DNA from 3 places in the Duganella sp. S19_KUP01_CR8 genome. Region 1 is predicted to be linked to each of the others. Evidence: predicted binding sites of a transcription regulator. Region 1 holds the regulator's gene; each other region holds the start of a gene.
The links. Region 1 encodes LexA, which represses DNA repair genes until DNA is damaged. Its sites were predicted from a motif close to ACTGTATNNNNATACAGT; they were not measured.

Region 1 (3,274 bases):
ATGCGCACAGCAGCTTTTTCAACAGCGAAACCAGCTTTGGTCAGCGCTTCAGCGATGTCGAAGTTGGTGACGGAGCCGAACAGACGGCCGTCAACACCAGCTTTTTGCGAAACGGTCACGGTCATGCCGTTCAGTTTCTCGCCTTGAGCTTGAGCGGCAGCCAGCTTTTCAGCAGCAGCTTTTTCCAGTTCAGCGCGCTTGACTTCGAATTCAGCAACGGCGGACGCGGTAGCGCGGCGGGCCATTTTTTGCGGAATCAGGAAGTTACGTGCGTAACCGTCTTTAACTTTAACGACTTCACCCAGGTTGCCCAGGTTGACGACTTTTTCTAACAGAATGATTTGCATAGTTCTTCTCCAGGATCTTATCTAGACGACGCGATTAAGCGTGGTGCAGATCGGTGTAAGGCAGCAGCGCGAGGTAGCGAGCGCGCTTGATTGCGGTGTCAACTTGACGCTGGTAGTGCGCCTTGGTACCGGTCAGACGTGCTGGCATGATTTTGCCGTTTTCCTGGACGAAGTCTTTCAGGGTGTCGACGTCTTTGTAGTCAACTTGTTCTACGTTTGCGGCGGTGAAGCGGCAGAATTTCTTACGCTTGAACAAAGGATTCTGTTGCTTGCGCTTTTCTTTCAGCTTGAGCTTGTTTTTGTCGAACTTTTTACCGAATGCCATTTTAGGCTCCTGTATCTAAATTGAGCTGTCTGGGACAGCACTAAAATCAATGATGTGAAACACCAGGCTTTTGCTATTGCGATTCTTCTTGTTCAGAAAACCGTTGAACTGATACATGCCTGCCAGTGGCGCCTGACTGAAGCGGCCTGAAATCTCGCCCGCGGCAACCGCGGAAATTTCAAACTCGCTCAATCGGGCGATGCCTGCCTCGGTCTGCTGGGATCGGTGCTGGAGTACAGCGTTCACGATCGGCATGCCGGCCGGGGTGTAGCGCAAGGCGTCCCGTTCGGCGATCAAGGCAATAAACTGGAGCTGGTTCAGCTCGGTTCCTGGCAACAATTAGGCCGCAGGAGCAGCAGCAACTGCTGGAGCTTCGGTGCGATGCGATTTCGCTGCATCTTCACGTTGTACCGACTTCATCATCGGCGAAGGAGCGGTTTCCGCTTTCTTCATCTTGACGGTCAGGTGACGCAGCACGGCATCATTGAATTTGAAGGCGGTTTCCAGCTCGACCAGGGTCTCGTTGTCGCATTCGATGTTCAGGCAGATGTAGTGTGCTTTAGCCAGTTTCTGGATCGAGTAAGCCATCTGACGACGACCCCAATCTTCAACACGGTGCACGGCGCCGCCGCGGGTGGTTACCGAGGCTTTGTAACGCTCGATCATGGCGGGCACTTGCTCGCTCTGGTCCGGGTGGACGATAAATACTATTTCATAGTGACGCATGCAAACTCCCTTAAGGACTGTGAATATAGCCCACCCTGGCGTCAAGACAGGTGTGGGAAGAGGTAAGCCCGCGACTATATCAGCTTTTCCGGCAAAAGACAATCCGGGGTCAAGTCTGACATTCGGACACGGCCTCGACCGTAGTGCGGTGCTACGGTCGAGGCCGTGTCCGAATGTCAGACTTGACCCCACCATGAATTTATTTCGCGCTAAGCAACAAATTCCCTTGCATTTCGCTTCACACTGTACAAAAATACAGACTGTCTATATACACAGGCCTAAAGCACTCTATGATCAAGCTCACCGCAAGACAGGAACAAATTCTCAATCTGATCAAGGATGCCATCGAGAACACCGGCTTCCCGCCGACCCGTGCCGAAATCGCCAATGAACTGGGCTTCAAATCCGCCAACGCGGCCGAGGAGCATCTGCAGGCGCTGGCGCGCAAGGGCGCGATCGAGATCGCCGCCGGCACCTCGCGCGGCATCCGCCTGCTGGGCGTGCACGCCGAACCGGCCGCCTCCAAGGTGCCGGTGTCGCTGATGATGTCGCTGCCGCTGATCGGCCGCGTGGCCGCCGGCTCGCCCATCCTGGCGCAGGAAAACCTGGAGACCAGCTACAGCGTCGATCCGGCCATGTTCTCCTCCAAGCCGGACTATCTGCTGAAGGTGCGCGGCGAATCGATGCGCGACGCCGGCATCATGGACGGCGACCTGCTGGCAGTGAAAAAGGTGGACAGCGCCAAGAACGGCCAGATCGTCGTGGCCCGCATCGGCAACGACGTCACCGTCAAGCGTTATCGCAAGACCGGCTCCCTGGTCGAGCTGCTGCCGGAAAACCCGGATTTCAAGATCATCAAGGTCGATCCTGAAGCCGACGAGTTCGCGCTGGAAGGCCTGGCGGTCGGCCTGATGCGCAGCTGGCACTAAACGCCTAGCGCTTGCCGGCCGTCTCCGGCAGGTGCGACAGGTCGCGCGCGCTCAAGGCGATGTCGCCGCGCCGGCCTTCCCACGCGGCCTGCGCCAGCGTGACCGCGTCCGCCTGGCGCTTGGCATCGTCCGCCACCCGTACGAACACCTCGCTCATCAAGGTCTGGGCGGCATCCATTTCATCATCGCTCATCAGGTCGGCCAGGTCGGGAGGAATGCTCTTGCCTACCGGGAGCGCGGCATTGTAATTCGCAAGGAACTGGTCGTAGCAGCTGCGCCACGCGGCCAGCGCCTGCGTCACAGCAGGGCCGCCAGCCAGAGCCGGACGCATCGGGATGTTGGGAGGCTGGCAGTTGAAACGCGCCAGCGAAATATCGGCGCCGTCGTAGCGGCTGGTGTAGTACTCGATCTCGGCCTGGCGGGCCAGGCGGCGCGCCTGCTCGTCGGCGAAGGCGTTACTCGACAGCACGGTCAAGGCGAATACCCATGCTGCTCTCATAACGCCTCCTCCCGCTTAGCAAAATTGAAAGCTTAGATTATCACAACTCGGCGCGACGCTCAGCAAGCTTCCAGTGCGCAGGTGAAATCGTCCAGCAGATCGTCGGCATCCTCGATACCGACCGACACCCGTATCAGCGACTCGGCGATGCCCATCGACGCCCGGCGTTCCGCGCCCATCTCGAAGAAGATGGTGTGCGCCACCGGGATGATCAGCGTGCGCGTGTCGCCCAGGTTGGAGGCCGGAATCGCCAACTTCAAGCGGTTCAGGAAGTCGAAGCAGTCGATGCCGTCCTTCAGCTCAAAGCTCAGCAGCGAGCCGAAGCTGCGGAACAGTTCGCTGGAGATGGCGTGCTGCGGGTGCGACGCCAATCCTGGGTAGTGGACGGCGGCCACGCGCTCGTCCGCCTCCAGCAGCCTGGCCAGCGCCAGCGCATTGGCGCTGGTGC
Region 2 (3,274 bases), on a different contig from region 1:
ATGATGAACTGCGGCAGGATCACGCCCTTGATGATGGCGTTGGCCAGCTGGCCGCGTTTCTCCAGGGTCTCGGCCACCTGCACCAGCGCCAGTTGCGGCTCGCCGCCGCTGTTGTGCTCCAGCCGCACGTAGGCGTAGGCCACGCGCACCGGCGTGCCGTGCATATTGTCGTTGCGGAAGCGCACGCTGCCGCGCGGTTTGTCGTCCTCGTCGATGACCGGCGGCGGCAGGTCGCGGTCGCCGTCCACGTGCTCGCCGCGCGGGCCCTGGATCTGGAAGTAGACGTTGTCGACATCGTCGGCGCGCAGGATGTCGCGGGCCGGGCCGGACAGGCCCTTGATGACCTTGCCGTCCACCGCGCGCACCTGCTGCGCCAGCACGGTCACGCTGTCTTCCAGCGCGTGGTCGAACGGCTGGTTGGCGATGGACTTGGCCACCAGGTAGGTGATCGCGATGCTCATCGGCCACAGCAGCAACAGCGGCGCCAGCATCCAGTCCAGGATCTCGCCGAACAGCGAGTGCTGGATGCCTTCGTCGGCCTCGGGCGCCGGCGGCTGATACTCCAGATCCGGCGCTGGCTGTGCGGCCGGCGGCGTCACTTGGGCGCGTCCGAATATTTTTCGAGACAGTAGCCGAGGCCGCGCACGGTGGCGATGCGGATGCCGCCGATCTCGATCTTCTTGCGCAGCCGGTGCACATAGACTTCGATGGCGTTGTTGCTCACTTCCTCGCCCCATTCGCACAGGTGGTCGACCAGCTGTTCCTTGGACACCAGCCGGCCGCTGCGCGCCAGCAGGATTTCCAGCAAGCCCAGTTCGCGCGCCGACAGGTCCAGCATCTGCTCGTTGATGTAGGCGCTGCGGCCGACCTGGTCGTAGCTCAGCGGCCCGTGCTTGACCACGGTGGCGCCGCCGCCGGCGCCGCGCCGGGTCAGCGCCCGCACCCGCGCCTCCAGCTCGGACAGCGCGAACGGCTTGGCCATGTAGTCGTCGGCGCCCAGGTCGAGGCCGTTGACGCGCTGCTCGATCGAGTCGGCCGCCGTCAAGATCAGCACCGGCAGCAGCGAGGCGCGCGCGCGCAGGCGGCGCAGCACCTCCAGCCCGGACAGCTTGGGCAGGCCCAGGTCCAGGATCAGCAGGTCGAATTCCTGGGTCGAGAGGGCGGTGTCGGCTTCCTGGCCGTTGCTGACGCAATCGATGGCGTAGCCGGACTGGCGTAGCGAGCGGGTCAGGCCGTCGGCCAGCACGCTGTCGTCCTCGGCAAGTAAAATTCGCATAATGTAGACACTCCAACACGCCGGCGGCAGAAGATTCTATTGTGTTTCATTTCGCGCAAGGTGGCGAGTTTTTGTGCAATCTCAAAATTGTTTAAAAATCGTGCTTGCATTAAGCACTGTTTTTTTATACAGTGCTGCCTGTACCGACGAATTTGCACCCACCTACTGGTTGAAAGAACATTATGGACGATAAAAAAGCTGTTGTACCTGCATCAGAAAAGGCCAAGGCGCTGGCTGCCGCGCTGGCCCAAATTGAGAAGCAATTCGGCAAAGGCTCCGTAATGCGCATGGACGCCAACACGCCGATCGAGGACGTACAGGTCGTGTCGACCGGTTCGCTCGGCCTGGATATCGCGCTGGGCGTCGGCGGCTTGCCGCGCGGCCGCGTGGTGGAAATCTACGGTCCTGAATCGTCGGGTAAAACCACGCTGACCCTGCAAACCATTGCTGAAATGCAAAAACTGGGCGGCACCTGCGCCTTCATCGACGCCGAGCACGCGCTGGACGTCGGCTACGCACAGAAACTGGGCGTCAACCTGCACGAGCTGCTGATTTCGCAGCCGGACACCGGCGAGCAAGCGCTGGAAATCTGCGACGCGCTGGTGCGCTCCGGTTCGGTCGACCTGGTGGTCATCGACTCGGTCGCCGCGCTGACGCCACGCGCCGAGATCGAAGGCGACATGGGCGATTCGCTGCCGGGCCTGCAAGCCCGTCTGATGTCCCAGGCGCTGCGCAAGCTGACCGGTTCGATCAACCGCACCAACACCCTGGTCATCTTCATCAACCAGATCCGCATGAAGATCGGCGTCATGTTCGGCAGCCCGGAAACCACCACCGGCGGTAACGCGCTGAAGTTCTACGCCTCCGTGCGCCTGGACATCCGCCGCACCGGCTCGATCAAATCGGGCGACGAGGTGATCGGCAACGAAACCAAGGTCAAGGTCGTCAAGAACAAGATCGCGCCGCCGTTCAAGGAAGCGCACTTCGACATCCTGTACGGCGCCGGCACCTCGCGTGAAGGTGAGATTCTTGATCTGGGCGTTGAAGCGAAGATCGTCGAGAAGTCCGGTTCCTGGTACAGCTACAACGGCGAGCGCGTCGGCCAGGGCAAGGACAACGCCCGTATCTTCCTGCAGGAGCGCCCTGAGCTGGCGTGGGAAATCGAAAACAAAGTCCGCGAATCGCTGGGCGTGCGCGTACTGCCGCCGCTGGCCGCCGACAAGGGCGACACCGTGGTCAAGCTGAAATCGGTCGACAAGGCCGATAAGGCGGACAAGGGCGACAAGGCCGACGCCGCGTAAAGCCGTCGTCCTCGCGAAAGCGGGGACCCATGCTGAGCATGCGTTCTATAGACTCCCGCGTGCGCGGGAGCGACGGATCGACCACCGCGCTGTTCATTCAGCCGGTGGTTTTCTCATTGTGCAGAGGTTTTTATGGCAGCACCGCAACTTAGCCTGAAGGGCCGCGCCCTGCGCTATCTGTCGATGCGTGAACACAGCCGCATGGAGCTGGCCCGCAAGCTGGCGCGCTACGCGGAGGAGGGCGACGACGTCGAAGCCCTGCTCGACCTGCTGGAAAAGAACAACTGGCTGTCGCAGGAGCGTTTCTCCGAAGCGCTGATCCACCGGCGCTCGGCCCGCTTCGGCAACAGCCGCATCGTCGCCGAGCTGCAAAGCCACGGCATCAAGGGCGAGGAACTGCAGGAACTGAAGGCGGGCCTGGCAGAAGGCGAGACCGAACGCTGCGTCGATGTGTGGAACCGCAAGTTCGGCACCGTGGCCGCCGATCCGCAGGAACGCAACAAGCAGATGCGCTTCCTGATGCAACGGGGATTTTCCCAGCGCGCCGTGCAAACCGCGCTGAAAGGCGCGCCGGAAGACGACTGACAGATCAAGTAGACGTTGCCGCGCCGCACCATGCAATGTTTCCATGACTGAAATAAGACTGGTGAATTTCTTGTAAAAACGATCTCAAAACGGCCATTTTTCCTTCCAAAAG
Region 3 (3,274 bases), on a different contig from region 1:
CGTTGACCTGGTCGGCCGGCTGGAAGCCGGGGAAGCCCTGGCTGCCGGCGTTGCCGCCGAAGCCAATGCCGTCGACGTCGTTGTAGGAGCCCGGCTCGCCGGCGAAGATCTTGTAGTTCTCGCTGCGGTACTCGCCGCCGAAGGCGACGTTCAGGCCGTCACCGACCAGGCCGTCGTAGTAGTGGTTCAGGTCGAGGTTGGTGGTCAGCTGCTGGAACGAGAAGCCGCCCGCGTCGAAGCGGTCCGGGCTGATGCCCTTGCCGCCGGCCAGCAAGTCCTTGTTGGCGATCGAGGCGTTGATCGTATGGCTGATGTTGTAGCGCATCTTGTTGTAGCCATAGGTCTGCGACACATCCAGGTTCCAGTCGCCCACCGTGCCGCGATGGCCGAGGATGGCGTACTGGTCGTCGATGTCGGCGTTGATGAACGGCACGAAGCCGTTCGGGTACATGGCCGCCGAGTTGCGGCTCGGGATGTCGTCGGAACCGATGCCGCCGCGCGCGAAGGCGGCGCTGGAGGCGTTGCGGGTCTGGCCGCCGGCGGTGAAGTACAGCTTGCCCGCGCCGGTGGTCGGCAGTTCGCCGTTCAGGTAGATGGTCTGGTTCTTGGTCTTGGTGTCGCCGATGATGCGCGGGTTGTCCGCTTCGGCGCGGTTGGAACGGCCGCGGTCCAGGTATTCGCCGGTGATGCCGAGCACGCCGCCGTTGCCGATCTCGAAGCCGCAGTAGGCCGAAGTCATGTAGTTCTTGCCGTCGCGCTTGGAGTATTCGCTGAAACCGGCGACGGCTTCGCAGCCCTTGCTTTTCTTCAGGCCGATGTCGATCACGCCGGCGATGGCGTCCGAGCCGTACTGGGCGGCGGCGCCGTCGCGCAGCACCTGCACGTCCTTGATCGCCAGCAGCGGGATGGTGTTCATGTCGGTGCCGGTGTTGCCGCGGTTGCGCGCGCCGAACAGGTTGACCAGCGCGGTGGTGTGGCGGCGCTTGCCGTTGACCAGCACCAGGGTCTGGTCGGAACCGAGGCCGCGCAGCGCGGCGGAGTCGACCAGGTCGGCGCCGTCGGAGCCGCTCTGGCGGGTCGAGTTGAACGATGGCGAGATGTAAGTCAGCGTTTGCGCCAGGTCGAACTGGCCGCCTTGTTCTGTGGACTTGCTCATCGGAATGATGTCGACCGGCACCACGGTGTCGGTGGACGAAGTGGTCGCGCGGCGCGAGCCGACTACGCTGACCGATTGCATGGTGGTGTCTGGCTTGGCTTCCTGTGCGGTCTGCGCGAAAGCGGATGGTGCGAGGCTGAGGGCGGCTGCGCCGTAAAGGCTGAGCAGTACTGCATGACGTAATGGCGTGTTGGCGAACAAGTTTTCTCTCCCGTGAAAAAACCGATTCTAGTCAAATAGCTCATTAGCACATGACTTTTTTGATAATTTTGCATTCAAACTTTATTTACTGTTGTTTTGCCGCGCCAGAGTGGCGTCGGCACTACGTAATGCTACGTAGTGCCATAGTTTTAGCCAATTATTGCTTCATCTATCAGGTAGCGATTGGCGTACGGTGTATTATACTGTATAAAAACACAGTATCATGATGCCGATCACCACACCGACCACGCAAGGCTTGCCGGCATATGCCGAGCTGTTCTGCCTGACCAATTTCTCCTTCCTGCAAGGCGCCTCCAGCGCCGAGGAGCTGGTCGCGCGCGCCGTGCAGCTGGACTACGCCGCGTTGGCGATCACCGACGAATGCTCGCTGGCCGGCGTAGTGCGCGCTCACGCCCAGGCCAAGGCGGCCAATCTGCCGCTGCTGATCGGCAGCCATTTCCATCTGAAGAACCCGGACGGCAGCCCGGCGCTGTCGCTGATCGCGCTGGCGCAGGACCGCGAGGGCTACGGCAATCTCTGCGAACTCATCACGATAGGGCGCAACCGGGTCGCCAAGGGCAGCTACCTGCTCACGCCGGCCGACCTGGCCGCGCCGCCGCCGGCCTACGCCCATTTGAAGGGCTTGCCCGGTTGCCTGATGATTTTGCTGCCGCATTACCCGGCGTTCCAGCCGGACGATGTCGACCGCCTGCATGCGCAGGCGGCGTGGATGGAAGTGACGTTTCCGGGCCGCAGCTGGATGGGCCTGAACCTGTTGCAGCGCGCGCTGGACGAGGCGCACCGCCTCAGCATCGACGAGGTGGCGCTGCAGCATGGCATGCGGGTGGTGGCGCTGGGGCATGTCTGCATGCACGTGCGCTCGCGCAAGCCGCTGCATGACACCTTGTGCGCGGTGCGGGTCGGCAAGCCGGTGGCCGAGTGCGGCTACGCGCTGGCGCAGAACGCCGAGCAGCACCTGCGTTCGCGGCTGCGGCTGGCGAACCTGTATCCGCCGCAGGCGCTGGCGGAAACGCTGAATATCGCGCAGCAGTGCAATTTCAATCTGAGCCAGCTATGCTATGAATATCCGCGCGAGCTGGTGCCAGCAGGCCATACGCCGGCCAGCTATCTGCGGCAGGAAGTGTATGCCGGCGCGCAGCGGCGCTTTCCGGCCGGCGTGTCCGACAAGGTGCGCGGGCAGATCGAGAAGGAGCTGGAGCTGATCGCGGATCTGACGTACGAGCCGTACTTCCTGACGGTCTACGATATTGTCCGCTACGCCCGTTCGCAAAACATCCTGTGCCAGGGCAGGGGATCGGCGGCCAACTCGGTGGTCTGCTATTGCCTCGGCGTGACCGAGGTCGATCCCGAGCGCAGCAATATGCTGACCGGGCGTTTCATTTCCAAGGAGCGCAACGAGCCGCCGGATATCGACGTTGACTTCGAGCACCAGCGGCGCGAGGAGGTGATCCAGTACATCTACAAAAAATACGGCGCGGACCGGGCCGCGCTGGCGGCCGTCGTCATCAGCTATCGTCCGAAGAGCGCGCTGCGCGACAGCGGCAAGGCACTGGGTGTGGACCTGGCGATCGTCGAAAAGGTAGCCAAGGCGCACCACTGGTTCGACAGCCGCAACGACCTGCTGGGCCGGCTGGCCGAATGCGGACTGGACCCGGAATCGCAACTGGCGCAGCAATGGGCCGCGCTGGCGGTGACCTTGCTGGGCTTCCCGCGCCACCTGTCGCAGCATCCCGGAGGCTTTGTCATCTCGCATGAAAAGCTGTCGCGGCTGGTGCCGATCGAGGCCGCCACGATGGAAGGGCGCTGTGTGATCCAGTGGGACAAGGACGATCTGGAGGAACTGGGCCTGATGAAGGTGGACGTGCTGGCGCTGGGCATGTTGTCGGCGTTGCGGCG

Region 2: recA (recombinase RecA) is a predicted target of LexA. The motif match lies at 1,392-1,409, and genes of this name have one in related genera.
Region 3: V6M89_RS24100 (error-prone DNA polymerase) is a predicted target of LexA. The motif match lies at 1,560-1,577, and genes of this name have one in related genera.

What each region holds. Positions count from the first base shown of each region.
Region 1 is NZ_JAQQPR010000012.1:150,456-153,729, forward strand. It holds gene rplI (50S ribosomal protein L9) at 1-347, opposite strand, end outside; gene rpsR (30S ribosomal protein S18) at 382-672, opposite strand; gene priB (primosomal replication protein N) at 688-993, opposite strand; gene rpsF (30S ribosomal protein S6) at 1,012-1,398, opposite strand; gene lexA (transcriptional repressor LexA) at 1,689-2,327, shown strand; gene V6M89_RS14210 (hypothetical protein) at 2,332-2,826, opposite strand; gene V6M89_RS14215 (cystathionine gamma-synthase family protein) at 2,886-3,274, opposite strand, start outside.
Region 2 is NZ_JAQQPR010000014.1:44,352-47,625, reverse strand. It holds gene V6M89_RS15450 (sensor histidine kinase) at 1-599, opposite strand, end outside; gene V6M89_RS15445 (response regulator transcription factor) at 596-1,276, opposite strand; gene recA (recombinase RecA) at 1,459-2,577, shown strand; gene recX (recombination regulator RecX) at 2,710-3,162, shown strand.
Region 3 is NZ_JAQQPR010000028.1:60,694-63,967, reverse strand. It holds gene V6M89_RS24105 (TonB-dependent receptor plug domain-containing protein) at 1-1,357, opposite strand, end outside; gene V6M89_RS24100 (error-prone DNA polymerase) at 1,581-3,274, shown strand, end outside.